DNA from 4 places in the Paenibacillus sp. GD4 genome. Region 3 is predicted to be linked to each of the others. Evidence: riboswitches for the same ligand, from Rfam matches in the RefSeq annotation. Region 3 holds a riboswitch; each other region holds the start of a gene.
The links. A riboswitch is a leader RNA that binds a small molecule or an ion and turns the genes downstream of it on or off. The one in region 3 is predicted to bind cyclic di-GMP.
Positions count from the first base shown of each region.

Region 1 (7,829 bases), on a different contig from region 3:
TCATCTTTATTTATTTTATCGCTATTTGCGTTATTTATATGATATTGTTTGCTATGTCATTTGTCCGGTTGAAAAAGGAGAGGGGTCTTCATCAGGTAGAGCCATATAAAAGAATGAGGGATTCCTCTTTTACTCCGCCGCTGTCTATCATCGTGCCAGCCTATAATGAGGAAGCCGGGGTGATCGGCACCATATTATCACTGGTTACCGGCAATGGAAGATTGGATTATCCGCAATACGAGATCATCGTTGTTAATGACGGCTCCACCGACCAAACCCTGCAAAAAGTTATCGAACGGTTCCATATGGTGCCTATCAAGAATAAAGTGTTTCAAAAACGCAACGGTATCGAGACTAAGCCGATTCGGAATGTATACCATTCGGAGATTCATCCATATTTGTTTCTTATTGATAAAGAAAACGGGGGAAAAGCGGATGCTTTGAATTCGGGTATTAACTTGTCCAAATACCCTTATTTTGCTTCAATTGATGGAGATACTGTTCTAGACCCTGATTCGTTTCTAAAAATTATGAAGCCTATCGTAGAGAACACGGATGAAGAAATATTGGCGACAGGCGGAAATGTACTTATTGCCAACGGAAGCAAGGTCATTCAGGGACAAATGAAAGAAATGAGGCTTTCTCATAATCCACTTGTCATTATGCAAAGCATCGAATACATGCGCGCGTTCTTGATGGGGCGTATCGGCTTAAGCCGGGAGAATCTGCTGCTCATCATTTCCGGCGCGTTTGGAGTGTTTAAAACCTCCAGAGTGATTCAAGCGGGCGGATATAAGGCGGATACCGTCGGTGAGGATATGGAGCTGGTCGTGAGGCTTCACCGGATGAACATAGAACAGAAATGGGGGGCGAAAATTGAATATGTGGCTGACCCCGTTTGTTATACGGAAGCACCGGAAACATTGAAATATTTGCGGAGACAACGGTATCGCTGGCATCGAGGCCTGTTTGAGAGCTTATGGACGCATCGGAAAATGCTATTCAACCGGAAGTATGGCAGTATCGGCTTTGTAGCCATGCCGTTCTTTTTTCTTGTTGAATTTCTCGGGCCATTCATTGAGTTTATCGGATATCTGACCCTCGTTTTAGATCTTCTCTTAGACAGAGTCTATATTCAATTTTCCTTGATGCTCTTTGCACTCATGGTTGTATACGGATCCTTTTTATCTATGGGCGCCGTGCTTTTGGAGGAATGGCGGCTCGGCAAATACAAGAAGTTATCCGAGATGAATTTATTGTTTTTTTATGCTCTTTCGGAGGCGTTTTGGTATCGTCCGATGCTTACGTTCTGGAGAGCCGGGGCTACGGTTTCCGCCTTACTGGGTCGGACGCAGGGCTGGGGTGAAATGAAGCGCAAAGGAATTTCAGCCTAGAAGGAGGAACAACAATGAAGCGGGCCTGGTTTGGATGGGTCGCCGGGTTTCTGTTATTGCTATCCGTATTGTCTATTCCAGTATTCGTTTGGGCTTTGCAGCCCTCTCATCTGCTGAATGTGGCAATATTGGACAAAACAGTCCCGGATACTACATTTCGTGAACATAAGGGCCTTATGTGGCTCTTAAATCACATGAAGTATGTGAAGCATGACAAAACGGCTTATACCGTGGAAAAAGATTATTATGGCTATGTTCCCGAGCCTGAAGGACATAGTATTCGGGAGCTTGATCTTTCGAACGATTACGATCTGCTTTATATTGCCGATACCTATGGCGTATATAAAGACGACATCTCAGGAGTGATTGAGCACGGTAATCGTTCGAACAAAATTTATGGAGGACTCCAAGCCTCTGACATCGACCAGGTGAAGAATGCCCTATTTAAAGGAACAACCCTGATTGCTGAATTCAACACCTTTGGGAGCCCCACGGACCCCGAAGCTAAGAAGGCGTTGTATGAAATTTTGGGCTTGCGCTGGTCAGGCTGGATCGGCCGGTTTTTTCCTGAGCTGTCCGGTGGCGGCGAGCTTCCAGAATGGGCCAAAAGCAATTATGAGCATCAAACCGGGACAAAGTGGTCCTTCGCTGGCCCCGGCTTTGTTTTTGTGAGCGAACAAGATCAAATCATCGTATTGGAAGAAGGGAAAGATACAGGGAAAAGCGGGAATGTATTCCGTTTAACGGAAGAAGGAGAAGCCTTTGTCGGTTCTTCGCTGAAGGCAAGATATAACTATTGGTTTGACGTAATCGAGCCCGAAGACAGTAAGGAAGTATTGGCTTATTATCAACTCGACGTTACGGATGCGGGAGAGGATAAGCTGCGGGAGCAAGGGCTGCCATCCACGTTCCCGGCCGTGATCCGGCATGACACCGGGATCTATCGAGCCTATTATTTCGCAGGTGATTATGCGGATAACAATGAGGTGCCCGGCTTCTACAAGGCTTCTTGGCTGGATAGTATATTTCGTGCGGTTTCTTGGGATTCGGGTAAAAGCGAGCAAAGCTTTTATTGGAGGGCTTACCTGCCGCTGATGAAACGGATTTTTAAGGAAGCAACCGATCTGCGGGAGCAGCCGAACGTCCCGAAGGAAAATACGTTTCCGGTTACAGCGGACGGCATCACGATTCCTGCTAAGGTAGGCGGGCAGTATCTGCAGTTATACAAAGATAATCGCTGGAACGACTTTTTGATCAAGGGTGTGAATCTGGGGATAGGTAAACCGGGTCACTTCCCGGGAGAAGCTGCTATTTCCAAGGCCGAATATATGCGTTGGTTCAAATATATCGGAGAAATGAAAGCCAATGTGATAAGGAATTATACGCTGCATCCTCCTGCCTTTTATGAAGCGCTGCTGGAATATAACCTCAAGGCGGAGGAGCCAATCTATCTGCTTCACGGTGTGTGGGTTAACGAAGAGAAGCTGGTTTCCTTGCAGGATGCTTATGCTGCGGAGCTTTCCGACGAGTATAAGAAGGAAATTCAGCTAACAGTTGATGTGATTCACGGGAACGCTAGTCTGCCCGCCAAGCCTGGGCATGCTTCGGGCGTGTATCGGGCGGATATTTCCAAATATGTACTTGGTTGGGTGCTGGGGATCGAATGGGATCCAGAGGTGGTAGTTGGAACCAATGAGAAGCACCGTGACATCGGGGACTTTAACGGCCGCTATTTCCAGACAGAGAAGGCTTCACCGTTCGAAGCCTGGCTGGCGGGAACGATGGATGAGGTCGTAGCTTATGAAACCGATAAGTATCATTGGCAGCGGCCGGTAAGCTTTACGAATTGGACGACGACGGATTTGCTGAATCATCCTTCCGAACCACTCTCAAAGGAAGATATGGTTTCGGTTGATCCCAATGTTATTAATCAGAAACCGTCATTCCAGGCCGGTTACTTCGCCTCCTATCATACTTACCCGTACTACCCTGATTTCATGAATTATGAAACGAAATATACGGATTATGTTGATTTCCGAGGGGTAAAGAACAGCTATTCCGGCTACTTGCATGATTTGAAGCAAGCGCATCGAATGCCCGTGCTCATTGCCGAGTTCGGAGTTCCCTCTTCAAGAGGAATGACGCATAGGAATGTTCACGGCTGGAATCAGGGGAAGCACAATGAGCAAGAGCAAGGAAATATTGCCGCTGGATTGTTTGAGGACATATATCATGAGGGCATGGCGGGAGGAATCGTGTTTACCTGGCAGGATGAGTGGTTCAAGCGCACATGGAATACTATGGATTTGGACAATCCGGACCGTCGTCCGTTTTGGGCCAATACCCAAACGAGCGAGCAAAGCTTTGGTCTCCTCACCTTTGACCCTTCCGAACCGAAAGCAGCGATTTATGAGGATGGGGATGTGAGTGATTGGACCCGAGCGGGAATTTCCCCGGTAGCAATGAAGCCGGCCGTTCCTGTAAAGGTCCTGGATAGTAACGACAAACAAAGGGAGATAAAGCAGCTATTCGTAACCAGTGATGCCGGCTATGTTCACTTCCGAATTGATTTTGGAGAAAATGGCGGTCCTTTGGATTGGTCCAAGACAGGGGCTATGATTTTGCTTGACACGATTCCCGGTCAAGGGCAGTATCGTATTCCGGGAGGAAGCGGGCTTACGACGGATGCGGGGATCGATTTCGTCATCGATTTGAAGGGGCCGAAGGAGTCCCGAATTTGGGTGGACAGCTACTATGATTCAACCTACTATCAGTATGGCCATCAATTGAAATTCATGCCTTTCCTTGATTATGCGTCTAAGAAGGATAATGGAGTCTTTCATAAAATGAAGCTGGTGCTGAACCGACCTTTAACGATTCCTAATGTACGCGGACAAACGCTTGAGCTTCCGTTAGAAACGTATGAAACCGGGTTTCTGCGATACGGTAATGCCAATCCGAAAAGTCCTGATTTCGATTCTATGACGGATGTGGCTTATCATGAGAATGGTCATGTGGTCGAGGTCCGTATTCCGTGGCAGCTGCTTAATGTGAAGGATCCCAGCCATCGTCAAATTATGGGGGATTTATGGGAGAAGGGGCTGCAAGGCAGTGAACAGGTAGATCATCTGAAAATGGCGGTTCTTTCCTACCGGCCTTTATCCCAGGGAAGCTCCGATACACCGGGTAGTCCTGATATCGCCTATTCCCTGCCGGGAATCTCTCAGGGTCAGTTAAAGGCAGAGGATATGTACAGGTATCAATGGGAGAAGTGGGAGACGCCAAAGTACCAGGAACGGTTAAAGAAGTCGTACTACATCATGAAGCAGCTATATGAAAAGGTAGCTTTGTCGAAGTGATTATCCTATAATAAAGATGAATAATAGCATTCCGTCAGGGCAAATCTATCGAAAGGTAGAGACGCAAAGCCACGGGTCTACAGCGGACTTAATAAGTCTGCCATGATAGCCGGGCTGCCGATTCTGGACCTGATAGGCGAATCGAAGGAGTGTCACCCTGTGTTTCCACGTCGACGACTGCCATATGCTGTTCTCTTGTCAATGGTAACCATAATTGCTTTCTTCTATGCTACACCTGGAGCGAGCGCTGATATGAAACCGCATGTTAAGGCAACATGGGTCTGGAATACATGGGACATTGTCCATAAACCTCAGGACCTGATATCCTTTGCTAGTAGCAAAGGAGTTCAAGAGCTTTATTTACAAGTGTCAAACGAAGTAGAGCTGCCTTTTTATAAAGCTTTTAATAACATGGCCTTAAAGCAGGGGATTCGTGTTTATGCGTTAGACGGGTCTCCCTCAATGGCTTTGGAGAGAGAGAGAACTCAGGTAAAGGCCTTCTTAAGCTGGGTTGCCGAATTTCAATCGAAGGCACAGGAATCAGAGAAGTTTAGTGGTGTCCATGTAGATATTGAACCGTACTTGCTCCCGGAGTGGCTGAGTGACCGGGATTCGGTTATACGGCAGTGGCAAAGCAGTATGGAGTTTATATGCAGATTTGCCAAACAGGAGCAGCTGCATGCAGGCGCGGACATGCCGTTCTGGTTTGATGAGATTCCAGTCCCTGGTCAGGACAGCTCATTAAGCAGCTGGATGATTAATCAGTTCGACTCCATCACGATTATGGCGTATCGCGACTCGGCGGAGCGGATCTTATCCGCATCCGAGCAAGAGCTGCAGGAAGCAGCCTTGCTTGGAAAACAGGTGATACTTGCGGTGGAGACCAACCCAAGCCGTGAGACGCCTTCGGTAACCTTTTATGAAGAAGGTAGACTGTACATGGAGGAGCAGCTCATGGCTGTTCAGCGGCTGGCAGACGAATACGCTTCCTTCGGAGGATTTGCCGTACATGATTATCATGGATGGAAATCATTAAAATAGTAAATATAAAAGAACGAGCACTGGGAGAATGCTTCCAGAGCTCGTTTTCTTTTAGTGCGGCTGATCATCCCCAGACGAATCGTGAGTGGGATGATCCCCGGGATACTCGCGGGACCTGCCCGCGTGAAACTCGCGGTCCTCGTAAGTGAAGCGATTGTTCGAACGCTGACTTTCTCTCCACGGAGTGCTTTTCCCTAAGGATTCCAACGGTAAAGAGGAGCCGTAGGGACCCTCCGGGAATTCCTCGGCGGTAAGATCGTTCCTTTGAGATTCTACGGTAGCCAGATCCGTATAAACGTGCTTATCTTCCTCAATGAAGCCGTCTTGACTGCGGTTTTCTTCCATTGGTGCAGGCCTCCTAAGCTTCTCGTTTTCTGGTAACAGTTTGTCCGGTAAAGGTCGAACCTATCCAAAATTGGTAGTTGCGAATCAGGATTTTCTATGTTAATATGGTAATAATTTCAAACCGAAAGAGGAAGCACCTCTTCTACGATTTCGTAGGAGAGGTGCTTTTTGCGTTTGGAAAATCTAAATTGCATTGAAGGGGGACTCATCTTGAATTTGATGTTTCTGAACAGCTTGGAGAAGAAGACAGAGGAGGAACGGGTAAGAACGGCCCAGGTATCGATCGGCGAGGCCCAGGGGACATGGTACGTGATGTGGAGTGATGTAAAGGAGGACGGGAGAGCCTCGCAGGAGTCCTGGTACGAGGGTATTCATTGGGATGAGATGCTGGCCGTGTTCCGCGAACGGATCCTGGAGAAGCAGCTGGAAGGGTTTATCCCTTTGCTGGAAATGGGTTCCGGTGATCTTACGGTGGACGGGAGGACCATGTACATTCAGCGTCTCCACTACTATAGCGAAGCGAATAGCAACGAGGAGCTTTACGACCAGCTTCGCCAATGGAGACTGAAGCAGGCCGGCAAAGAGGGGAAGGCGCCCTTCATCATCGCAACGAACCGGGTATTGAAGCTGATCAGCACCTTCGTTCCGAAAACGGAAGAGGAGCTGCTGCAGCTTCCGGGCATCGGGAAGAACAAGGCGGGGCTCTATGCGGCGGATATTTTGTCCATGACGGCGGAGCAGGAGCAGAAGCGTGCTTTCCCGCTGTCATGGGTAGCGGAAGAGGTCACGCAGGGGGAGTTCTTCGCATGGCTGCTGCAGGAGAAGGAGAGGAAGCGGAAGGCGGAGGCGGACAAGCAAGAGACCAAACGCAAGCTTCTCGAGGTGATTACGAAGGGGGAAAAGATCGATTCGCTCCAGGAGCAATCGCGCATTCAACGAAGGGATTTGCTGCTGTGGATTGAGGAGCTCGATCGAGAGGGCTATGATCTGGAGCCTTACATCGATAGGATGCTGAACGAGGTGCCGGAGAAGGAACGCGAAGCGGCTTGGCAGGCCTTCGAGCTGCAAGGGGATCGGTACCTGAAGCCAATATTGCAAGCGATGTACAAGCAGGAGGAGCTGTCGGCTAAGGATGCAGATCGGGTATACGAATGGCTTCGGCTATTGAGGCTGAAATTCCGCAGGACGAATGCTGCGACTACGGCAAGAGAGGCAGGGTAAGAGCAATAATGTAAAGGAAAGGTGGGGCTTCTGTCTGGAGCCCTCTCTTTTTCCGTGAAACAGCTGGAAATCTATTGAAGACGTGCAGGTACTGGAGTATCATGAAGCTAAGAGAGTCCAAGGAGGATACAGAACATGGAAGAAATCAAATCCATTCTGCAAGCCGTGCTAAAAAACCAGGAGATCACGAACGCCAAATTGGATGCATTATACACGCGAGTTGACACAATGGAGAACAGACTGGACGGTAGAATCGATACATTAGAAGGCAGAATCACTTCATTGGACAACAGAATGGATTCATTGGATAGTAGAATGGATTCATTGGACAGCAGGATGGATTCCTTGGAAAACCGGCTTGACCGCGTTCATCACAGCTTGCAGCTTCAGATCGATGAAGTGGCCCTCGACGTCAAGCATATTAAGCGGGGCATACGGATGCTTGAAACGGATCTTGATTCAACCATCG
Region 1 is NZ_JAVCYK010000001.1:1,382,433-1,390,261, reverse strand. It holds gene RAC89_RS06635 (glycosyltransferase family 2 protein) at 1-1,394, shown strand, start outside; gene RAC89_RS06630 (glycoside hydrolase family 113 protein) at 1,409-4,753, shown strand; cyclic di-GMP riboswitch class I at 4,782-4,875, shown strand; gene RAC89_RS06625 (hypothetical protein) at 5,216-5,794, shown strand; gene RAC89_RS06620 (hypothetical protein) at 5,846-6,139, opposite strand; gene RAC89_RS06615 (HRDC domain-containing protein) at 6,359-7,360, shown strand; gene RAC89_RS06610 (hypothetical protein) at 7,496-7,829, shown strand, end outside.
Region 1: another riboswitch for cyclic di-GMP. It lies ahead of RAC89_RS06625 (hypothetical protein); the one in region 3 lies ahead of RAC89_RS24575 (methyl-accepting chemotaxis protein).

Region 2 (7,829 bases), on a different contig from region 3:
CGCCATCCCCGGTATTGAGGATATCGCGCTCACAACGAACGGGATATATTTTGCATCGCGGGCGGAGAAATTTAAGGCAGCCGGGCTGACTCGGATCAATATGAGTCTGGACTCGTTGAAAGCAGACCGCTTCAAGCTGATTACCCGTGGCGGCGACATCCAAAGGGTGCTGGGCAGTATCGAGGCAGCCTACCGCGTGGGACTTGACCCGATCAAGCTGAATGTCGTGCTCATGAAGGGCTTGAATGATGACGAAATTGAAGATTTCCTGAGGCTGACGATCGAGAGGAGCCTGCAGGTGCGTTTTATAGAATATATGCCGATCGGTCATGACGACCAGAACTGGAAGGATAAGTATGTCCCCCTTAGTACCGTACTGGATGTTTGTGAAGCCAAGGGGTGGCTTGCCGAGCCTTCGGGAGAGGTGTACGGAAACGGACCGTCGCAAAACTATAAAATTACCGGTGCCGCGGGTTCATTCGGTCTGATCCATCCTGTGAGCGATCATTTCTGCGAAACCTGCAACCGGCTCCGGCTGACGGCGGACGGGAACATCAAGCCTTGTTTGTATTGGTCGGACGAATTTAACGTACGCAAGGCCATCGGCGACGACAAGGCGCTGGCCGAGCTGTTCTTCCGTGCGCTTGACGTGAAGCCCGAAAGCCACGAAATGGCGAAGGCGCTGCTGAACGAACGGCAGAGCCACACGCCGACGGTGCGCCGCATGTCGCAGATTGGAGGGTAAGCATGGCCGCAGATCAGACGAATTCGCTGCGCTTCGGCAGGAAAGCGATCACGGTGGAGGAGGCGCAGCAGCTTATCCTAAATCGGGCGGAGCTGCTGCCTGCGGAAGCCGTTCCGCTGGAGCTGGCTCATGGCCGAAGGCTTGCGCAGAGCGTCATAGCAGACCATCCGGTGCCGCATTTTCGCCGCTCGGGGATGGATGGCTATGCCATCCGGGCCAGTGACAGCCTGGACGCGGAAGCGCTGCGGCCCGTTGCGCTTCGCGTGACGGAGACGATTCCTTGCGGATCGGTGCCGGAAAGGTCCGTGCAGCCGGGAGAGGCGGCCCGCATTATGACTGGAGCAGTCGTACCGGAAGGTGCGGATGCGGTCATTATGCTGGAGATGACGGACAAGCTGCTGGCCGGTGACGGGCCGGAGGGCGACAAGGTCCTGGTCCGCAAGTCGATGCGGATGGGTGACAACATCACTCCAATCGGTCAGGAAATCGGGGTGGGGGAGCTGCTGCTGGAAACAGGACGCCGTATCGGACCCGGGGAAGCGGCCATTTTGGCTACGTTCGGCTGTGCCGAGGTGAGGGTGCACCGTGTACCTCGAGTGGCGGTCTTCTCCACCGGCTCCGAGCTGCTCCCAATAGAAGCTGCGCTGGAGCCTGGCCGTATACGAGGCAGCAATAGCCATATGCTTGCCTGCCAGATCCGTGAAGCAGGAGGAGAGCCAAGGCTGATGCCGATTTTACCGGACTGTCCGGAAACGGTAGAGGCGGCATTGCTGCAGGCGCTGGACTGGGCGGATATCCTCGTAACGACCGGGGGAGTTTCCGTCGGTGATAAGGATGTGCTGGTCGAGCTGTTTCAGCGCTGGGACGGGGAGCTTATCTTCAACAAGGTGGCGATGCGCCCGGGGAGTCCAAGCTCGTTCGGCTGGTGGCGGGGGAAGCCGCTGTTTGCTTTGTCAGGCAATCCGGGAGCAAGCTTCGTCGGCTTTGAGCTGTTCGTGAGGCCGTATCTTAAGGCGATTCAAGGCTGCGCCCGTCCTTTGCCCAGAGAATGTACCGCATTGCTGGATGCGGATTACGGCAAAGGCTCCGCTTACCCGCGCTATGTAAGAGCCCGTACTTACACCGAGCAAGCAACACTAAAGGTAGCGCCTGCCGGTAGGGACAAGTCCAGCATCATGGTATCAATCAAGGATGCGGAGTGTTTGCTGTGCATTCCTGCAGGCGGGCAAGCCCCTCCCCGCGGAGCCTTGGTTCGCGTGCTTCAGCTGGCGGAAGCTTAAAAGAAGGCAGGAAAGAGCGTCGGCCGAAGTGGTCGACGCTCTTAATCGTCCCTGTGTCATTTAGACAAAGAAACCTGCGGACAAAATGATGACCAACAGGATGTAAAGCACAAGGATCGCTGCTGTGGAAGAGCGGTAGCCTGCAACTGCACTCATGTCTATCACCTCCCTGACGTTTTCTACAACAGCATATGGAGCCGCTTATGAATTGTTTGGACGGATGCCCTGAGGCAATCGCCCAAACCATCTCCTCGCTCCGCGCATTTACTTATTAGTAGTGTGCGAAGGAGAGGATTAACCTTGAAATATTTAGATATGTTAACGCATTTGGGAATAGGCAGCGCCCATCCCGGAGGATTCGCTTTTACCTTAAAAATGCTGGATACCATTCCGCTGCAGCCGGGCAGCTCCATTCTGGAGGTTGGGTGCGGAACAGGCCGTACAGCATGTCTGCTTGCACAAAAGGGCTTTCAAGTATATGCCGTCGACTTGCGACCGGGGATGATTGAGAAGGCGAAAAAGCGCAGTGAATTGCAGCAGGTGAAGGTAGATTTTGCGGTAGGCGATATTTGCCGGCTTCCTTTTGGGGACAATCAATTTGATCTTGTCCTTGCCGAATCCGTTACCAACTTCGCGGATGCATCGGCAGCCGTTTCGGAATATTACCGTGTGCTGAAGCCCGGGGGGATGTTATATGACAGTGAAGTGATCCGCCTTCACGATGTGACGGGAGGCATTAAAGACGAACTGGTGGAATTTCTAGGCATTGCCCAACTGCTATCTGCAGAGGAATGGGGAGCGATTCTGGAAGCGCAGGGCTTCACCGACATTCGTCTCTCCGTCTCCCCTATGGAAGAGCTGTCGGCGCAGGATGACCTAAATCATCCGGATGAGCATCAAATCGTAAGTGAAGGTGCCTATATTGACGCTTCCGTATGGCACACCTCGCTTACGTATACGGACATGATGGATCAAAGCAGAGACTTCCTGGGTTCAGCCGTTCTTGTGGGGTCGAAGGGATAAGATGGCGGGCCGAGTGTCTTCCCTGAAAGCGGCGGAATGGTTTCTTGAGAAGCAATTTCCCGAATGCAATGCAGCCATACTTGCCGGTAGTGCCGTGAAAGGCATGGACACCTCGGATTCCGATCTGGATCTGGTTATCCTGGATGAATCGCGGTCGTATCCGTTCCGCAAAACGTACACCGCCCACGGCTGGTTGATTGAGGCATTCGTGGTTACCCGCGACAGCTTTCCTATGTTTATCGAGGCGGCAGCCGAGTCGGGACTTCCGTCGATACTGCGTATGTGCACCGAAGGAGCGGTTCTGCGGGATGACGGTTCGGCGGCGGAGCTTATCGGACTGGCACGGGATGCGCTGCAGGCCGGACCCTACGAGTGGACTACGCAGCAGCTGAGCGATGCCAGGTATGACATCACAAATGGCTTGCTTGATCTGCAAAGCAGCAGGGATCGAGCTGAGAGATTGTTTATTGCTGGGAAACTGATCGGTTCTGTGCATGAATTTGTATTAAGAGCTAACCGGCAATGGATAGGAGACGGGAAGTGGGCCTTGCGTATGCTGCGGAGGTTCGACGAAGAGCTGAGTAATTCGTTGGTCGCTGCGCTGGAACAGTTATACCGCAAGGATGAGCATGAGCCGGTCATACAGCTGCTACATGAAGTGCTGCGTCCGTACGGCGGACTGCTTACCGAGGGATACAGCGAAGGATGCTGGGAGGAAGAGTAGAGGCTGGGGGCAGGTATGGGGAACTATATAGATCAGGTCTAAAAGAGGATTTAATTCCAACCGGCCCTTCGATAGATACGACTTCAAGGATATAAACTCCTAAATTTAAAGGTATAATATGGTAACCGGCGAATGAAAACACGGCTACTGCATTTTTATTGATACGAATGACCTCCCCTTAAAAAAGAAACGGGATACGAAATGTCCGAATGTATAGGACCAATAGTCTATATTTCTCTAACCTCCCCTAAGGATCCCTGCTGCCCAATGCTGTAAATCTCCAGGAACGACAAGCGCCGTGAAATCAACGAACTTCTCAAGCACTTGGAGTCCTTATAAGTCCCTTACAAAAATTAACATGAGCACAATAGGCAATAAAACTTAAATATTCCATGGAAAAAAATACGCATTTGGACACATGCCGGAAAAATATTGTCGAATTATACTCAGAGTATGCAAAGCATTTCCACTTTCCGTCCCGAAAAGGCAAACCTGATGAAAATCAGCGGCGCAAAGCTATAGGGGCTACGAAGAACGCCGGTTTCGGTGTTCTTCTTGCCAGCCAGCTGTCGAACGATCGAAGGAAAGAGGACCTCCGCAAGACGTCTGCGCGCGGCGTTGCAGCGGAAGATTCTTTTTTTACATCGTTCCCTAGGCAACTCCGGATCGGGTAGGACATTCTAACAACTCGGGGGAATTAACGATGAAAAAAATGTGGATCGCCGGCTTAGCCATGCTTATGATGTGTATGCTTCTGGTTCCGATGCAGGCGGCGAAGGCCGCCGAGACCGTTACCAAGCTTAAGGCGACGAAAAGCGTCAGTTTCCGGGACAAGCCGTCCACCTCAAGCAATGTCATGCGCTACCTCAAAGCCGGTGAAGTGGTAACGGCCTTGCAGCTGGTCAATCCCAATTGGTATCAAATTCAGGATGCTCAGGGTTTGACTGGGTACGTCAGCTCCAGCGGCACTTACATTGATGTTTTATCGAATGCGGAAGTGATCGCCAAAGTGAATTTCCGTACGCAGCCTTCGACTTCGTCTTCGATTATCCGCTCCTTGCCGGTGGGGGAGGGTCTTTATGTCATCGAGAAGGTGAATGCTTCCTGGTACCGGGCGGAGGATGCCTCTGGAGTGAGCGGCTACGTAAGCGCAGGTTCGCAATATCTGGCAACGGATTTCTCCGTTACCGGTGTGATCCTGCCTATGGCGGAGCGGGTGGAGAGCATTATCAATTCCGGTACGGCTTACTTGGGAACTCCTTATGAATTCGGCTCTACCCGTTGGGAGGATTCCACCTTCGATTGCTCTGATTTCATGCAGACGATCTTCTGGCTCGGCGCAAGAACGGTGCTCCCGAGTGATTCTCAGGCACAGGCGGACTTTGTGAGGGGCAAGGGCAACCAGGTAAACGATTGGAGCCAGCTGAAGCGCGGCGACCTGATGTTCTTCATGTCCTACAAAGGCTCCAGTGCTTCGGATTACCAAGGGATCAACAAGTCAACGGAGCCGGTTACGCACGTAGGCATTTATCTCGGGGACGGCCAAATGCTGCATACGTATTCGGTCGCTTCGGGCGGCGTACGCATCGATTCGATTAGCGGAACCCAGTGGAACAACCGGTTTTTGTACGGCGGTTCGGCGTATTGATTCGAGCAAGGTACATAGGATGTGAGAAGGATCACCTGAGGGTGGTCCTTTTCTTTTTTGTGCAGGAAAAAAATATTTACGGTGTGAGCAACTTCATAGTTCTTTCCTTGTGAAAAAAGTAACATAGTGATCAGGAAGGATCATTTCTATAGAGGAGTGGATGGAGATGGCAGTAAACAAAGCACGGCAGGAGACGGAAAGGGCGGAGAACGTGTCCGTCCAGCAGCAGGTAGACCGGCTTGTGGAACGGGCCAAGGCGGCACAGCAGGAGTATATGAGCCTGGATCAAGACGCGATCGACCGCATTGTGCAGCAGATGGCGCTCGCCGGGCTAGACCGGCACATGGCGCTTGCGAAGCTGGCAATAGAGGAGACGGGACGCGGGGTATACGAGGATAAGATTACGAAAAATATTTTTGCGACGGAATATATTTATCACAGTATCAAGTATGCCAAAACGGTCGGCGTTATCGAGGAAAACCCGTATGAGAACTTCAGTGTCGTAGCGGAGCCGGTTGGTGTCATTGCAGGGGTGACGCCGGTGACGAACCCGACTTCAACTACGATGTTCAAGTCACTGATTGCTGTCAAAACGAGAAACCCGATCGTATTCGCGTTTCATCCGTCGGCGCAAAAGTGCTCCGTGGCGGCTGCCGCCGTTGTTAGGGATGCGGCTGTAAAAGCCGGCGCGCCGGAGGATTGCATCCAATGGATCGAGACGCCCTCCGTCGAGGCGACACAGCTGCTGATGAACCATAAGGATGTCGCGTTGGTCCTGGCCACGGGGGGATCCTCGATGGTGAAATCCGCCTACAGCACTGGCAAGCCGGCACTGGGAGTCGGTCCGGGCAATGTGCCTTGCTTCATCGAAAAGTCGGCCGATCTGAAGCAGGCGGTAACGGATTTGATTCTGTCGAAGACGTTCGACAACGGCATGATTTGCGCATCGGAGCAAGCGGTCATTCTCGAGGAGCCGATTTACGATGCGGCGAAGCGCCTGATGAAGGAAATGGGCTGTTACTTCTTGTCCAAGGAAGAGACGGAGCTCGTATCCAGACTTGTCATCCATCCGGAAAAATGTGCCGTCAACGCCGTTATCGTAGGGCAGCCGGCGGTCAAGATAGCTGAGATGGCCGGTGTGACGGTGCCTTCGGACACGAAAATCCTTGTTGCCGAGCTTACGGGGGTCGGCGCTGCGCATCCGCTGTCCGCCGAGAAGCTGAGTCCCGTATTGGCGTGTTATAAGGTGAAGCATGCGGAGCAAGGCATTCAGCGGGCCGCCGAGGTGGTGGCGTACGGCGGGATGGGACACTCCTCTGTCATTCATTCGAACAATAAGACGGTCATCGAGCAGTTTGCCTCCGTGCTCAAGACCGGGCGGGTCATTGTCAATTCACCTTCTACGCACGGGGCGATCGGGGATATTTATAATACGAACCTTCCTTCGCTTACGCTTGGCTGCGGCTCCTACGGTCATAACTCCACTACGGCGAACGTGACGGCCGTGCATCTGCTCAATCTGAAGCGGGTCGCTTACCGTACGGTGAATATGCAGTGGTTTAAGGTACCGCCGAAGGTGTATTTCGAGAAGGGCTCGACCCAATACCTTGAGAAGATGCCTGACATCACGCGGGTGATGATCGTTACGGATGCGGCCATGGTAAAGCTCGGGTACGTGGAGCGGGTGGAGCACTATTTGCGGAAGCGGAGTAAACCGGTGTTGATAGAGGTATTCTCCGAGGTAGAGCCCGATCCGTCGGTAGAAACGGTGGAGCGGGGCACCGCGATGATGGCGGCCTTCCAGCCGGACTGTATCATTGCCTTAGGCGGAGGGTCTCCAATGGACGCAGCGAAGGCGATGTGGCTGTTCTACGAATACCCGGACACCAGCTTTCATTCGTTGAAGCAGAAGTTCATGGACATCCGCAAGCGTGTCTATAAGTATCCCCGCTTGGGGCGCCGGGCCAAGTTCGTGGCGATCCCGACGACGTCCGGTACGGGCTCGGAGGTAACCTCGTTCGCGGTCATCACGGATAAGAAGGTCGGCCACACCAAGTATCCTTTGGCCGATTACGAGCTGACGCCGGATGTGGCGATTATCGATCCCGAGTACGTGTACAGCTTGCCGAAGACGGCTGTAGCGGATACAGGGATGGACGTGCTGACTCACGCGATTGAGGCCTATGTGTCCGTCATGGCGAACGATTACACGGATGGGCTTGCTCTGAAGGCAATCCAGCTGGTGTTCAAGTATTTGGAGGCTTCTTATGCCACAGGCGACCCACTTGCTCGAGAGAAGATGCATAACGCTTCCACGATTGCGGGGATGGCTTTCGCCAATGCGTTCCTTGGCATTAACCACAGTCTTGCGCATAAGTGGGGCGGGGAATTCCACACCGCACATGGCCG
Region 2 is NZ_JAVCYK010000001.1:3,315,532-3,323,360, forward strand. It holds gene moaA (GTP 3',8-cyclase MoaA) at 1-745, shown strand, start outside; gene RAC89_RS16030 (molybdopterin molybdotransferase MoeA) at 748-2,025, shown strand; gene RAC89_RS16035 (YjcZ family sporulation protein) at 2,086-2,181, opposite strand; gene RAC89_RS16040 (class I SAM-dependent methyltransferase) at 2,326-3,048, shown strand; gene RAC89_RS16045 (nucleotidyltransferase domain-containing protein) at 3,062-3,772, shown strand; cyclic di-GMP riboswitch class I at 4,248-4,346, shown strand; gene RAC89_RS16050 (C40 family peptidase) at 4,476-5,420, shown strand; gene adhE (bifunctional acetaldehyde-CoA/alcohol dehydrogenase) at 5,587-7,829, shown strand, end outside.
Region 2: another riboswitch for cyclic di-GMP. It lies ahead of RAC89_RS16050 (C40 family peptidase); the one in region 3 lies ahead of RAC89_RS24575 (methyl-accepting chemotaxis protein).

Region 3 (7,829 bases):
AAATCTTCGATGGAAATAACGTAGCCCTTACCGTAAACAATCTGATATTTTAACGCTTCCTGCGCTTCCTCAAACGCTTGCGGCAGCTGCAGGATAGATGAGCAGGCTCTGCCGACCCCCATCGTACATTCGCTCTTTGCTTCCAGATTTACGATATCAAGCAGCCTTTGCCCGATACGATATACCTGTTGTTGATCCATGCCGCAGCGGTTTAAGACGATCGCCAGGGTATCCTTCCCGGAATCAACCAGAAAATACGGCGTCTCCAGGATTAAGCTATCCTTGATCGTATCGATCACCTTCATTTTGAACAGCTCGCCGGCAATCATATCCCGCTCCGGCTGCGGGTCCTCGCGATCACCCAACCAAAGAAGGAGCAGAGCCAGATCGCGGGTTTCGATGTCAAGGTCGAGATAAGCCCTCTTCTCCTCGATCTCCTCCAGCGTTAAGGAGTGGCGGTGAAGCAGCGTATATTTGAACTGCTCTTTGTAGAACGGCAGGCTTTCCTCCAGCTTTTCCTTGTAATAATCTCTTTCAGTAAGCGTTGACTGTACAAAGCTGCCGATCATATGGATCTCGTCCGCTTCCTCCGCCCTGCGCTCCGTCGTCCCGTGGATCAAAGCCTGCAAATAGGAGATCGGCCTATAAAGACTTCTTGAGGATAAATAGGCGAAGGTGAGGGAAAGCAGAAGCAGCAGGATCGCCGAAACGACTATCGTTTGTGTAATTGACGAGGTGCTTTCCGATAACGCTTCCATATCGGAGATGTTGATAAACGTCCAACCCAACAACGGGGATGTTGAATAGCTGACCAGCATCTGCCGATCGTCCAGCTTGGTTCGATACGAGCCCGTCTTCCCGACAACCGGTTCGTCTCCGGGCAGAATCGTCCGCAAAGGCTGATGCATATTGGCAGACAGGCTGTGAAACAATACGTTGCCCGTAGAGGACACGACGAAAATATCGTCCTGCTCATTCAGCTTGCTTAAAATTTTTTTGTAAATCAGCGCCGCATCCAAATTAATAATAAACGCATTGTTCGCTTTGGTTGATTTATAAATAATGGACAACAGACTTTTTTCCCCCGGGTGATACTGCCTGGCAATTCTCGTATCCATATAAACCGCGTTCTCGGACGATTCCTTCAGCGCCTCTACCCACGCTGTATCATAGAAGTTATCCAGCGTGAACTGCCGGTTGGAGCCGTCATTTTCCGAGGTGATGACAAGGTTGTTGCTGCTGTCGTAAAAATAAACGGAATCCACGAACTCGTTAGATAGCTTGAACGAGTTGATCAAAGAGATGGCATTTTTTTTATTCTCCAAATACCAATACAAATCGGGTAAATCTTCCTTCTGAATCTCCCCCCTCAGCCCCTCGTAATAGGCGCCGCTAGGGAATTTCTCGAATTCCTGGAACCATTGATTCATGGCAAGCAGATTCGAGTTTTCCTTAATCCGGTTCAGCACAATTTCCATGGAATTGATCGTCTGATTCAAATACTGCAGCTTGTTTCTTCCCGTTTCCTCTTCGAACGTATGAGAAACCTTGTAATAAGCGACGACATCGGAAATCAGGTTGGGTATGACCGCAATGAGAGCGATCGTCAGAATCAAACGGATGAAAAATTTGCGGCGTTTGATTTTGCCGAGCAACGCAAACCACTTCACTTTCTTGAACACGGAATGGTCTCCCCCTTTGGGCCGAACTCATAAAGCGCTTCCATTTTCGATTATACCGAATGCCGCCGCATAATTCTATTTCTTCTACTAAATGGGTTGAGGAGCGGCTACTTGGCGGCAGCACCGCTGCTTCTGAGGACTTCGCTCTGCCTATAGAAGGCTTCGATACGGGAACGCTCCTCCGCCGTAAATTGCTTAAGCGGTTGTCGAACGGTCGGTGTCGCGAGAACCCCTTGAAGATAGAGCATATACTTTTCATAAGCGATCACGTCGAATTGAATCATATGGGCGATCACGGCATTGGCCTCGGCCTGCAGCTTTTGCAAGGTGTTCATGTCCGGCCTTCCCTCAGAACAAATGAACTCGTACATGGTTGTGAACAAGCGGGGCATCATGTTGTACGTGCTCCCGATGGCGCCGTCCGAACCGGAGTAAGCGCCCCCGATATACACCTCATCATGTCCGTTATAGATCAGGAAGTCGTCGCCGCAGCGCGAGCGGATCTGCTGCATCTCGAACAGATTGAGCGAGGTGAATTTGACCCCGACACATTTCGGATGACGGCTCAGCTGCTCATAGAAATCCAAGGACAGGCTGACTCCCGTTGCCCCGGGGAAGTGATACACGAGCATCGGCACATCGACCGTATCCATAATGGCCTCATAATGCTCACGAATCTCTTTCATAGTAACTTTATAGTAAAATGGGACCACCGCGGACACGGCGTCTACTTCCTGAAGCTCCGCATGCTTTGCCAGCCGGATCGACTCCCTAGTGCTGATGCAGCCGATATGGGCAATGATCGTCACACGACCCTTAGCCGCCTTAACGACCGCCTCCAGCACCTGCTGTCTTTCTTCGCTTGTCAGAATAAAGCCTTCTCCTGTGCTGCCTCCAACGTAGAAGCCTCGAATGCCTTGACTGATCTGGTGTTCGACCAAACGGTCCAGAGAGGCATAGTCGATCTCTCCGTTCTCCTGCATAGGCGTCACCAAAGCGGTAAAGATGCCGCGAAACGCGTCGCGGTTTATTAGCTTCTTCATAAAAGTTCATCCTCTCCCTTATTCACAACAGAATTGATGCAGCTGATGTACATAGTTTACCTTTAGGGAGTCCTGAGCATATTTCATTTTTTTATAAAAGCTTTCATTTTTTTATCGAATCCATCCTGTATAATAAAAGCTGATCTTAAGGAGTGAGGTGAGAAGCCGCCATGTATCCGCAATATATGTTCGAATTTCCCAACATTGATACGGACTTTCCATTTCATATGAAGAAAAAAAAGTACACCTCGGTTGCCTCGCATCGGCATGATTTCATTGAATTCTCCTTTGTTATAGAGGGAAAAGGAACGGAACGCATCAATGGCACCGAGCACGAGCTGCTTCCCGGGACTATGGTCTTACTGCTGCCGTACCAGATTCATGAATATTGGGCTAACCGGGACCATCCGCTTGTCATGTTCATTTGCAATTTCGATATGAAGCTGCTGACTGCGGGACCGGAAGCCGCATGGGGCGTAAAGGATCTTCTGCTCGGTCAACATGGCAGCCAGCCTGCGCATGCACAATTGCAGGGCACCGATTACGAAAAAGGCTGGAACCTATGGAAGAAGCTCTATCAGGAGCACGAATCGACGCTCCCGTGGCGTCCTGTCATGCTCCGAGCCCTTCTCCTTGAGGCGCTGTCCTTGTTCGTGCGCAGCAGCGGAATCGTCCCGTCGGCGGCAGTCCGTCAACCTTCCTCCGTCAATACGAAAGGAATCTGGCCGGTCGTACAGTACGTGTATGAGCACTATTTGGACCCTTTATCCTTGACGTCCTTGTCCGAACGCTTCGGCGTCCATCCGTCCCAGCTCAGCACACTGTTCGGTGAAGCCTACGGCATCCATTTCGTCGATCTGCTGCATGAGCTGCGCGTACGGCATGCTTGCAGCCTGTTGATATCCTCCGAGCTGCCGATTTCACAGGTCGCCTATGAATCCGGCTTCTCCTCATTTTCCACCTTCTCCCGCGCGTTCCTGCGCATACGCGGCATGACGCCAAGACAGTACCGGGAGCGGCAGCTGAAAGGCATCGCAGGATTGCATTAAGCCGTCACGTTACAAGGCAATCGTCTACAATGGAAATAACCGCTCCCTATTTCAGAGAGCGGTTATTCTTACGCTAATATCATACGGTGTACTGAGTTATCACGGAACGCAGCTTCTGAGAGATACGTGCCAGTTCGTCGGAGGAAGCGGAAATTTCTTGCATCGAAGCAAGCTGCTGCTGCGAGGAGGATGACACCTGCAAGGCATGATCGGCGGCGTTGCGGGAGGTTGTCACCATCTCTGCCATCGAAGCGGTCACCTGCTCCGTACCGGCGGACATCTCCTGCGCGGCTGCGGATACCTCCTGGATCTGATCGGACACCTGCTGTACGGAAGCAACGATCCGCTCAAGCATACTGCCGGCTTGCCCGATGACCTGTTTGCCCAGCTCAACCTCCTCCACACCGGACATAATCCGTGTGACGGCTCCGCCGGTTTGCTTCTGTATCTCCCGAATCACCTCGGTAATTTGTCCCGCCGATTGCTTCGTCTGTTCTGCCAGCTTCTTGACCTCGGAAGCTACGACCATAAAGCCGGCGCCGTGTTCCCCTGCCCGCGCCGCTTCGATGGAAGCGTTCAAGGCAAGTAAATTCGTCTGAACCGCGATTTCGGAGATGACGCCGATGATCGAATCGATTTCCTCGGAATGTTTACCCAGCTGCTGTACAACGGCGGCGGATTCCCCTACCGTAGCATGAATCTTGTTCATTTGCCCAATCGCCTGCTGCAAAGCTTCGTTACCGCTTATCGCCTGCTCACCGGCTGTCGCTGCGGCTTCCGCTACCGTAGAGGAGGTTTCAGCGATTCGCTGAATCCCCTGCGCCATCTCCTCCATGGCTACGGAGGTTTCCTCAGCCCCCTTCAGCTGCGTGTGGGTTCCGGCGGCTACTTGCTGGGTTGCTTCCGTAATTTGATTGCTTGCCTGGGTAGATGCGTGTGCATTGCGTGTCAGCATCTCCGCCGACTCAGCTACCTGCTCGGACGCCTGCTGACCGGCAAGAATCGTTTCCCTAAACGTATCCGCCATCCGATTGAAGGCATTTGCAACAATGGCAAGCTCATCCCTTGACTCCAATCGGACACGGAACGTCAGGTTCCCTTCAGCTATTTCCGATGCCGAGGCTTCCAAAGCACCGACCGCTCTTTGAACGGAGACATAGAACGAAATAAACAAGTAGATGACACCGAGCAGCACCAGCAGAGCTACCGTAACAAGAATTGTCTTATGCATATTCGCTTCATCGATTCTTGTCTGGAGCAAGCTCTTCAAAACTTCCATTTGGGTTTCATATTGCTTATACGTTAGCTCCACTGACCCGCTTAGGCTGGCGTATGTATCTTTCGGCTTCATGGTGAAAGAAGCATCCAGCAAAGTAACCCGATTGACGAATTCCAGCAGCTTTGACGTTTCCGCGGCATTGTTATTATAAGCTTCCTTCAGTTTCGATCCTGCTTGCTCGTGGATGTCCGCCGTAATAATCAGGTTCGAATTGATGGTCTCCAGCGTTGTTTTGATTTGCTCAGACAAAGTTGTAAGAGTCTGCTGTGTAGCGATGCCGGATGATCTTGCAGCCGTGAAGGATATCGCCAAAGCTCTGGCGCGGCCGACGCGGTCCGCCAGCAGTGGCATTTGCTTAAGCGCCGAATCCATCAAGTAGTAGCTTCCTATTTCGCCGTCAATAACGAGACCGGAGGAATTCGTGATATGCGTCATCAGAGAACGAATGTCCGTTAGAATGGAGCCGTGCTGATCAAGGCTTTGCTGAGGAGAAAGATCCGTCCCCTTGTTCTTGAGCTCGTTCCACTTTTTCAGGATAGCGCTCCATCGCTCCGTTGTTTTGAAATCCTCGCCCATTTCGCCGTTGAGCTGTTCTATGGACACTATAGCTTGCTGAATGGCTTCCTCGGTTTTTGGCACGTTTTCTTGTAAAGAGGCATCTCCAAGAATGATGCCGCTAAAGAGCGCGCGCCGCGTATCCATAGCGATCAGCAGGTCTTTAAGACTATCCGCATAGGTAACGCCTCGCAGCTCCTCTTTGATATGGGATGATGCGGTTGACGCATTGGAGTATTGCAGAAACGTTAGAACCAATAGCGGAACGATAACAAGAAGACCGATGACGATAAATTTGTTAACATACTTCAATCGGTTCATGATCCATTCGCCCGGTGCGAAAAATACCCTTACTTTCTGTGCAATGCCTTGGGATGTCCTGTTGGTTGCCATGCTGTCATTTCCCTCCGTCATGAAAAATAAAAAAAGGAAACCGCGTGTTTCGGTCTCCTTTAATGCAAGAGGCTTGAAACATTCGGCAGCTGGCTGGCATGAAGGGTTCCCCCTTTGTAGCCCCTATAGCTTTGCGGCCAACGCTTTCGCGAAGTGTGCCTGTATCGTGTCTTTTTACCTAAGGTCGATTCTTATTATATACTCATGCGGTAGGAAATTGGTAGGGGGTCTGTTAAACTTTTTTACAATTTCGACATAACACGACCGGCGTGGGTTCAACCTACTTTCGAGAGCCGTTAACCACAACGTTCATAGCAGCGGCATACTCCCCGAATGTAGCTGTAATGCTTGAAGTGCCTGCAAGATGAGCCTTAACCTGTCCGTGGGCGTTAACCGATGCAACCGAACCGTCGCCATGGGCAAACTTCACTTTCTCCGGAGCTTCTTTCCGCGAGCCGTCTTTATACTGCAAGTAAGCTGTTACAGTGGTTTCCTCGCCGGGCTCGGCTTTCCAGTCAGCAGGACTCAAGACCATGCCAACAATCGTATTCCATTCGAAATAAACACGGTAAGTCGTAAGGTGCACCCCGTCCTCCGCCGTGACGACAATTGTGGCAGCACCGGGAACTCCTTCCGCCTGCGATACGGCAATAGAGGCTTTAGCATCTGCAGCATCAGCTGTAATCGGCAGTGCGCTGCTTGTGCCTTCCGGCAAATATACGGTATATTCCAGAAGCTCGGCCGCGAAGCCCGCCAGGGGGGCGCCTTCTAATTGTATAGCGGCAAGCCGGGAGTTGTTGCTCATCACATATACTGTAGATGACGCGCTAATGCCGTCCAAGGTCGCCGTAATTTCAGCCGCACCGGGGTTCAGCGGTGTGACGATACCCGCCGGGCTCACGGTCAGCACTGACGAATCGGATACCGTGTATTTCACATGGCTCGTGACGTTACTAGTAAATCCGCCGGAATAGCTGCCGGTAACCTTCAGAGGGTACTGCTCCCCGATCACCGCCTTCCCATCGGTCTGGTCCACTGTAACTGCTGCAGCTGCCTTTTCAGGTACAGGTTGCTGACGATCGGTAAATGGTCGGAGGCTTGCGTCTGAATGACGCGGGCGTTCTCACGTTCACCGAGCATGACGTCGCTGGAGGCCAAGATATAGTCAATCGTGGCCGACGGGTTGACCGAATCAATGGTAAACGCATTCGGCTGGTCTGCGAACTGGTTCTGAAGCTCTTTGGTGAACTTGCTCATTTCCGGAGCATACGGCCTCGCGTTAAAATCGCCTACAAGGATTTTGGGGCCGCTTCGTTTCGCCATAATAGCTAATATTTCATCCGCCTGGGTATTCCGCTGAATGGCATCCAGTCCCAAGTGGGTGGAATAGAAGCTCAGCTGAACCCCTTGAACGTCAATCGTCGTCTCGAGTACCCCACGCTGCTCCTGACCATAGCTCGTAAGCCAATAATTCTGGTTCTGCACAATGGGGTATTTGCTCAGAACGGCAGTGCCGTATTGGCTTCTCGGCTGCCCCGGCTCTGACGGCGGACGGTCCAGATTGGCCCCATACGCGAACTGCATGCCAAGCAAGTCGGACAATCGTTGGATCGTATCTTCGTTATTGCTGCGGCTCGAATAATAACGGTCCACCTCCTGCAGGCCGACAATGTCCGCACCCGACTGCCTGATGACATCGGCTATTCTATCCAGATTGTAATTATCGGACGGGTCAGCACCGTGATGAATGTTATAGGACATTATTTTTATAGGAAAATGCACGTCTGTTTTCTCCTCTGCGAAGTGAATTCGATATTCTTTGGCGGTC
Region 3 is NZ_JAVCYK010000002.1:289,655-297,483, reverse strand. It holds gene RAC89_RS24590 (helix-turn-helix domain-containing protein) at 1-1,682, opposite strand, end outside; gene RAC89_RS24585 (N-acetylneuraminate lyase) at 1,790-2,725, opposite strand; gene RAC89_RS24580 (AraC family transcriptional regulator) at 2,953-3,774, shown strand; gene RAC89_RS24575 (methyl-accepting chemotaxis protein) at 3,854-6,001, opposite strand; cyclic di-GMP riboswitch class I at 6,083-6,171, opposite strand; gene RAC89_RS24570 (Ig-like domain-containing protein) at 6,282-7,037, opposite strand; gene RAC89_RS24565 (endonuclease/exonuclease/phosphatase family protein) at 7,010-7,829, opposite strand, start outside.

Region 4 (7,829 bases), on a different contig from region 3:
CACTCCTAGCACACTGGGCGAAGCGAGCGGATTGCGTGTCAGCGTCTGCATCAGCGTGCCCGCGATGGCAAGGCTGGCCCCTATGGCTGCGGCAATGCAAGCCCTCGGCACACGAGTAGTGCGGATAATGATTTGGTCGGCGACATTCTCATCGTAGTGAAAGACGGACGCCCAGGCGGTATGCCAATCGTATTGGGTCGCACCGAAAAGGATGCTGGAGACAAAGCTCAGCAGCAGGACCAGCAGGAGAGCCAGCAGACCGCCGGCCTTCGCTACAGTCGAATGCATCAGATTCATGGTGAAACGCTCCCTAGGAACTACTTGATTTCAAAATAATGGTAGAGGTCATCCAGCATTGCCTTTGCCGCCATGGACCCGCCGGCCAAGTTCCAGGTGATCGTGTCGACCTTGTAGTACTTCCCGTTCTTGACACCCTTCAGGCTCTTCCAGAGAGGATGGGAGGTCCAATCGTTTTGTGATTTGGCTACCGTCGGCTCATTCTCATTGAGTCGGGTAATATCGAATATGTAGTCCCCATCCAGCTGCGACATCTGCTCCTTCGAGGTGAGGTTCACCACGGCCTTGCCTTCCACCATTTGCGCCTTCGGACGAGGCAATCCTAGCTCCTTGAAGATCGTGCCGGCAAACCCTGTCGCATAGAAGCGCGCGCTGCCGTCCCGTTCGAACCGGACAATCGATACCTCCGATTTGGCCAGCTTATCTCCCGCCTTCTGTTTAAACTCCGCCACACGGCGATCCCATTCGCTAAGAATCTTCGCGCCTTCCTCCTGCTTGTAGAGCGCATCGGCTGCGATCTTCAGGTTCGCCTTCCAATCGAAAATCTCTTCCGTCATAATCGTCGGGGCAATGCTCTCCAGCTGAGGATAAATCTTCTCATGGCGATTTTTCGTTCCGATAATCAAATCCGGCTTGAGCGCGATAATGGCCTCTACATTGGGCTGGGTTTCCTCGCCGAGGTTTTTCACCCCGTCCATCTGCGCCCGCAAATAGTTGTACCACGGCTTCTCTTCCCACGACTCTACCGAGCCGACAGGCTTCACACCCAGATGAAGCGAAATATCCGTCATCCCGTTGAAAAGAACGACCACCCGTTCCGGCTTTTTCTTTAAGGTTGCCGTTCCCATGGCATGCTTAATGATTTTTTCCCCTGTTGCGGCTGTACTCGCCCCGCCCTGGTCCTTCGATTTCCCCGCTTCCGGAGAAGCTGCCTGATTAACGACTGTTCCCGCCGATCCTCCCGGTGCCGCTGTACTTCCGCAGGCAGAAACCGCCAACGCCAGTACAAATAGGACCATCCATCGTAAAGCCTTCATATTGTTGCTTCCTCCTTAACCACAGCTAATGCAGACAATGCAGTTCGGACTGCGTTTGCTTCGGTGTATTGTATTGATAATAATTATCATTATCATTATAGGATGCGTTTTTTCCAAAGTACATATCTTTTTTTATCCGTTTGCTTTACTGAATTTATCTCAACCAACGAGAAATTTGTCGATTTTTGTTGATAATTTCTAAAGTACACTTTATACTATGGGGGATTAGGTCCTTTCTACTAAATCGAATATTCTTCGTCAACGGCAAACCCCTCGAAAGGCGGGGACGCAAAGCTACGGGTCTAAGGTTTCATTAACTACGATCGCCGGGCTACCGAAGCTGCATGAAAACCGGCTTCCTGGCGGTTTTTTTATTTACATTGATACCCAGTCATACAAAAATCGGGAGGCCAACATCCATGAGACTGAAGACGAAGCTTCTACTTGTTCTTGCAACACTGCTTAGCATGATTGTTTTCATTGGGGTTTATTTTTACATTAACACCGAACACAACCAGAAGATGTACGATGCCCTCTTGCAAAAGCAGGAGTACCGGTTTCACATGAAATCCATTCAATTTCGGTTAACGGGCTTATCCAATGACGAGAGAGGCTTCCTCCTTCAAGGTGATGCAAGCTACCTGCCGGAAATGAAAGCGAAGACCGCCGATATTGACGGTTATTTGCAAACGCTTCGCAGAATGAAGGAGCTCGGTCCTGAGGAGCAGCAGACGATCGATAAAATCAGCCGAAACTTCATTAACTTCTCCGCCGCCAGCAAAAAAGTTCTCGACGCGTACAATCAAGGCAATCCGGCCGAAGCGCTGAAGCTTCATTTTGGCGAAGAGCGCGAGGCCCGTAAGGAGCTGGATCCGATCATAGCCGATTCACTTAACAGTCTGAATGATCAGATCGCCGTCTCCCTTCAGGAACTGGAAGCCAAGCAAAGCTTGAATCAAACCATTATTATTACTATCATCATCGTTTGCTTGGCCATTAGTGCAGCCTTCGGATGGATCATGCTGAACAATTTGCGCTCTGTGATCCGAACCGTAATGGCCTCCGCGCAGAATGTTTCCGCTTCGGCACAGCAGATTTCGGCCAGCACCGAGGAGATTGCCAGCGGCGCCAACGATCAATCCCAATCCGCACAGCACATGACGGAGCTGATTACGGAGCTCTCCATTGCAATCAACTCAGTGGCGGAGAACGCGGAGCAGGCCGCCGAATTTTCCAGCCAAACCGTCTCCATTGCCAAGGAGGGCGGGGAAGCGGTACGCAACTCGATTACCGGCATGGATCAGGTAAGCCGTCAAATGTCCAAGCTGGAGCAGGATTCCGCTACCATCGGTGACATTATTGAGGTTATTGACGAAATTGCGGACCAAACGAATCTGCTGGCGTTGAATGCCGCCATTGAGGCCGCCCGCGCGGGAGAACACGGCCGGGGCTTCGCCGTTGTCGCCGATGAGGTGCGTAAGCTGGCCGAACGCAGCCGGGAAGCCACGAAGCAAATTTCCGGAATCATCAAGGGGATGCAGCACAACACCGAGCTGAGTGTTCTTGCCGTGAAGGAGGGAGTGGCCTTGTCGCAGATGACAGGAGAGTCCTTCGAGCGCATTATTGCGAAGCTGAACGAAACCGCAAGCAAGGTGGTGGAAATTGCCGCTGCCTGTGAGGAGCAAGCCGCTCAATCGGGCGATGTGCTGCGTTCGGTAGAGAGCATCTCCGCCGTAACGGAAGAGACCGCCGCCAGCGTCGAGGAGAATTCGGCGACCTCGCAATCGCTTGCCCAGATGGCGGAAGCCTTGTCCGAATCGATTGCGAAAATTTAAACGTACAAAGGCACGGTACCGTAGGAAAAACGGCCCGTGCCTTTTGTCAATGAATCGAGCGATACTACGGCCTCTGTGATTGTCTAGCATAGGACGACGGAGTCATTCCGGTGATCCGCTTGAAAATACGACTGAAGTAAAATTCGTCCTCATATCCGACTAACTTTGAAATATCGGTTAAAGCCAAGCCTGAGCTCCCCAACAATTCCTTCGCTTTGCTAACCCGCAACCGTATCAGATAATCCTTCGGAGCGAAACCGGTGAGCCGCTTGAACTGCCGCGAGTAATAACCGGTGCTGAGCCCTGCCGTCTTGGCCAACTGTTCAATGGTCAACGGAGATTGATAATGATCGTCGATATACCTGAGAGTAAATTGAATCACTGTATCAGCGTTGTTGCTGTACTGTTGTTCGTACATATTGTCGATTAAGGAAAGCCACAGCTCACGAAACGCCAGATTGCAGCGGTATTGGGAGATAGGATCGTAGGTTTTCCACAATTGAAACACTCTATCAAACCATCTGCGGACTTCGGCAGGCCGTATCGTCATCATCATGCCGCGTAAGGGAGCGAGCCCGTTGTCCGGAGCCTCAGAGATCCACTCCAGCTTATCCTTATAACAAACTCGATAATCGAACCTGATATGGTAAATTTCAACGTCCTCCGAATCTGAAACCGACCACTCAAAGGTCGTATCGGGAACGAACACCATGACCGATCCTGCTTCCAAAGCATACTTGACGTTATTCATCACATAGAAGCCGGAACCTCTTACTATAAAGTGAATGGAATGAATCTTATGAACGTATGGCGCTTGGTACGAACCGGCCTTGAGGATCGTGTTTCCGGCAAAGGTAATCGAGAAAACCGACCTATGGAGATAATCGGCCAACTGAGTCGCATTGATCAATACCTATTCACTCCTTGTATATCAAGAGCATACTCAGAGCGCAGAACGCAGGATTACGTGCTGCTTCCCCCGCCCTATCGGTACCGTCGCCTCCTGATAAGAAACAATGAACGCGCGTCGAACATGATCTGTTTCGTTGCCTTTTGAGGAATGCCATGTCAGCGCGTTAAAAAGAAGCATAGAGCCCGCCTTCATCGGTACCGGTACGGCTTTGGACAAGTCCACCTGCTCCTCATCCAGCGCCCTCCGGCAAGTGCCATGATCCTTCACGGCATATGGCAGCAATCCTCGCTTGTGGCTTTCTGGAACGACCCATAAACAACCGTTTCGCTCATCGGTATCCTGAAGCGGCACCCATATCGACATTCGCGTATCGCTTTTCACCACTTCCGAATAATAGGCGTCGTCTTGATGCCAGTGACAAACTGACGTGCTGTGCGGAAGCTTAGTTAAGAGCTTCGAGGAAAAGATGGAAATCCCCGGTTTCACGATATCCTCAATAAAGTTCAAAATCCGCTCGTCCTGGGCGAATTGCTTGGTCTTGTCTGTCAGCATCGCCAGCTGATAAGTAAATCCCTCGTGTTCCCCCGACTTCTGGACGGGTTCTTCACATTCGTCAAGCTCTTTGTTCATCTCACTCAATTCGTCTGGCGAAAAAAAACTCGAAATGACCACATAACCAAGTTCATCATAATGGTTTTTCTCTTCAGCCGTCAATTTTCTCATCTTACTCACTCCTTATGAAATCGCTTTACTGCATTGTAGCACTAGGCTTTACGCTTCCGCCATGGAGAAATACGATCATGAATCTGGACAAATCGAACTTCTTCGGGCATCGATGCGCCGGGTCGGCAAAAGAGGCTGCAGATAAAAAACAAAAAGGCACCGACCCCTAAGGTCAGTGCCCCTTGCTGTATGGATACTAGGCGCAGCTAGCTAAGACAGCATTTTTTGAACTTTTTCCCGCTTCCGCATGGACAAGGGTCATTACGGCCCACTTTCTTCTTGGTTTGAAAGCTGTACACGGTTCCTTCTGTACCGGTTCCAACTTGATGCGAACCACCTTGTATCAAAGGAGAAGGCGCTTGCGGGATCGACTGCTTCCGTTCATTCCGGGAAAGCTCTTGGGGTGTATATCCTTTCAGCTCCCATAGCCGCGTATTGTTCATAAGCACCATTAATACATCTAGCAGCTGCTGCACCAGCTGCATGTCCTTAAAGTCCAACTCGTCCTGTAAAGCCGATACCAGCTCGGAGGGCGATTCTCCCCGTTGGATACGGTCCACAAGCTCTGCGGTCATCAGATCCGCTTCCTCCGCTTCCATAGTCCAATGCTTTTTTATAAAGGAAACAAACGATACATAACCCGCATGGCGATCGACAAATCCGTCAGCCGAAGCACTCAGCACCTGGGCCTTCGTGAATGGATAATAATCAAGCTCCGGTCTATTGCTCTGTTCCCCTAGGATCCGCTTCGGGTCATCGACCGTGTAGTGGGAGAAGCCGTGCGGACCGTGACTCACACTTCCGTCGTACTGTTCCAGCTCCGATATCATGTGCTCATACTCGTTACCATCGATGCTTTGACCCGTGTAATGCTCTATCTTTTCCTTGAGCTCTTGGCCTCCCATGCACCCGTAATAATAGAGAAGTCCTTGAGTCAGCTTAACCCAATCCGTATTTCGATCCAGGATCATTTTCAAACGTTTCGGGTCGTAACGACGCAAGCCTTCCCTAATTTCTTCGGACAGGTGGACTGTATCGTTCTTAATTAACAACAAGCCATAGGCTTGGAAATACGCGGGGTCATAATTCTCGTCATTCACCATCTCGCTAAGCGGCACTTTGCAGCCCGGCGCTTTCGAGACTTTATCCAATACGTTGTATCGGTTGTGGTCCAGCTTTTCCAAATGCTGATTCAGATGCTGCATCATATAAGAATACAAGCGTTGAACCAGGTCCGCTTTGTTCAACTGGCTTGCCTGTTGAATATTCAACGTTCGGCGAATGTTATGAAGCTCGTCCTTGGTGAGCGAGGTCAACAACTCGGTTAACGACATCATGCTTTCTTCAACAATTAGCATTTAAACCAATACTCCTTCTTTCTCTCACAGCCTTATTAAAAATATTATTATACTAGGCTTCCTGTAACTTTTACAAGTTTTTATGCGGAGAAACCTATTACCAGCCCGCCTATTTCCCTTCGCAACCGCTCATGTGAAGCATGTCGAAATTGAAGTATTCTTGCCGAAATTCAAGAATTATTTACTGTTACTTTACTATTTCCACTGCTATTATACTTCTTAAGACCTAAACCACATAACGATTTTCACAGGATATCTAGTACGGGGGGAGGACATATCGGAGACAGAGCAAGATTTGAAATGCTGTGAGGTTATCGAACTTACGAGGAGAGAAGAGAATGTCAACAAAACTACGCAATTCGGTGAAAACTAGAGCGGTTGCTATGCTGATGAGCTTTCTTATGATCATGGCTTATCTGGTGCCATTTGCCGCAGGCAGCCGCAGCGCTTATGCGGAACCGACTCCCTATACCCCGCTTCCGGAGGTATCCCCGGCTTATACGGGTCCATTGACCTGGATGAACCATACGGCTCCGTTAATGTCACCAGGCCAACCGCCGGTCATGGGCAGCTACACCGTCCCGTTTTTTATGGACATAGATGATAACGATACGATCTATGTGACCAAGTTTGGCGGCACGTTAGGCTCGGGCGGTAAAGTGGAGAAAATATCAAGCGACGGCCAAACGGTCACCGATATTACCTACAATGCTGCCGTGATCTTTCCCATAGGCATCGCGGTGGACCAACACGGAAATGTTTACGTGGCCGATAACAGCAAGTCCACAAGCAATTCTGCAGGCACCAATACAGCTAGGATTTTAAAGCTGCCTTACGGAACCAATTCTTGGGAAAACATTACTTACGGTCAATCTATGAATTACGCCTACGGCGTGGCGGTCGATAAGTATGGCAACGTGTATGCGGTCGACGGCAAATCTGATACCGATTCAGTGGCAACGCCGCATATAATTAAGCTGCCTGCGGGAGGCACATCGTGGGTCAACATTTCGGGTAGTCCGTCGCCGTTCGTTTACCCTGTCGATATTGCGGTTGACGGCGAAGGCAATGTTTTCGTCAGTGACTTAACGAATACGAGTGTCATTAACAACACGAAAATATTTAAGCTTCCTTTCGGGGAAACCACTTGGACGAACATTGCCCCGACATCTCCCGCAGGAGCCATGCCGTTCATTGCTTACGGCATCCATGTCGATAAATTCGATAACTTATATACGATGAGTATCGGCATCAGTAAAGCCATGGAGCTGAAATATAATGGGGGCACCAACGATTGGAAAGAGGTTCCTGCCATGACTCTAACCTCCAGCATGAGTTACGATGTTGCCGCAGACAGCTCCGGTTATTTGTACGCCACGAATTTAGGTCTCGGCAACATCACCAAGCTGATGGCGTCTGTCATTTATAACGGCAGCGGCAATACGGGCGGAACGGTTCCGAACGACACGGCCGGGTACGGACCGAACGTTGTCGCTACTGTATATGGCAATACAGGCAATCTGGTGAAAACGGGGCATGTATTTGGGGGCTGGAGCACCTCGCCTAACGTGACGGAGGCCACTTATGCAGCAGGCGATACAATCAACATGACGCAAAGCGTAGCGCTGTATGCCGTTTGGAAGCCTCTGATGACAGTCACCTATAA
Region 4 is NZ_JAVCYK010000001.1:2,805,519-2,813,347, reverse strand. It holds gene RAC89_RS13285 (FecCD family ABC transporter permease) at 1-288, opposite strand, end outside; gene RAC89_RS13280 (ABC transporter substrate-binding protein) at 318-1,334, opposite strand; cyclic di-GMP riboswitch class I at 1,588-1,673, shown strand; gene RAC89_RS13275 (methyl-accepting chemotaxis protein) at 1,754-3,169, shown strand; gene RAC89_RS13270 (AraC family transcriptional regulator) at 3,234-4,079, opposite strand; gene RAC89_RS13265 (phytanoyl-CoA dioxygenase family protein) at 4,113-4,805, opposite strand; gene RAC89_RS13260 (YecA family protein) at 5,012-6,163, opposite strand; gene RAC89_RS13255 (S-layer homology domain-containing protein) at 6,502-7,829, shown strand, end outside.
Region 4: another riboswitch for cyclic di-GMP. It lies ahead of RAC89_RS13275 (methyl-accepting chemotaxis protein); the one in region 3 lies ahead of RAC89_RS24575 (methyl-accepting chemotaxis protein).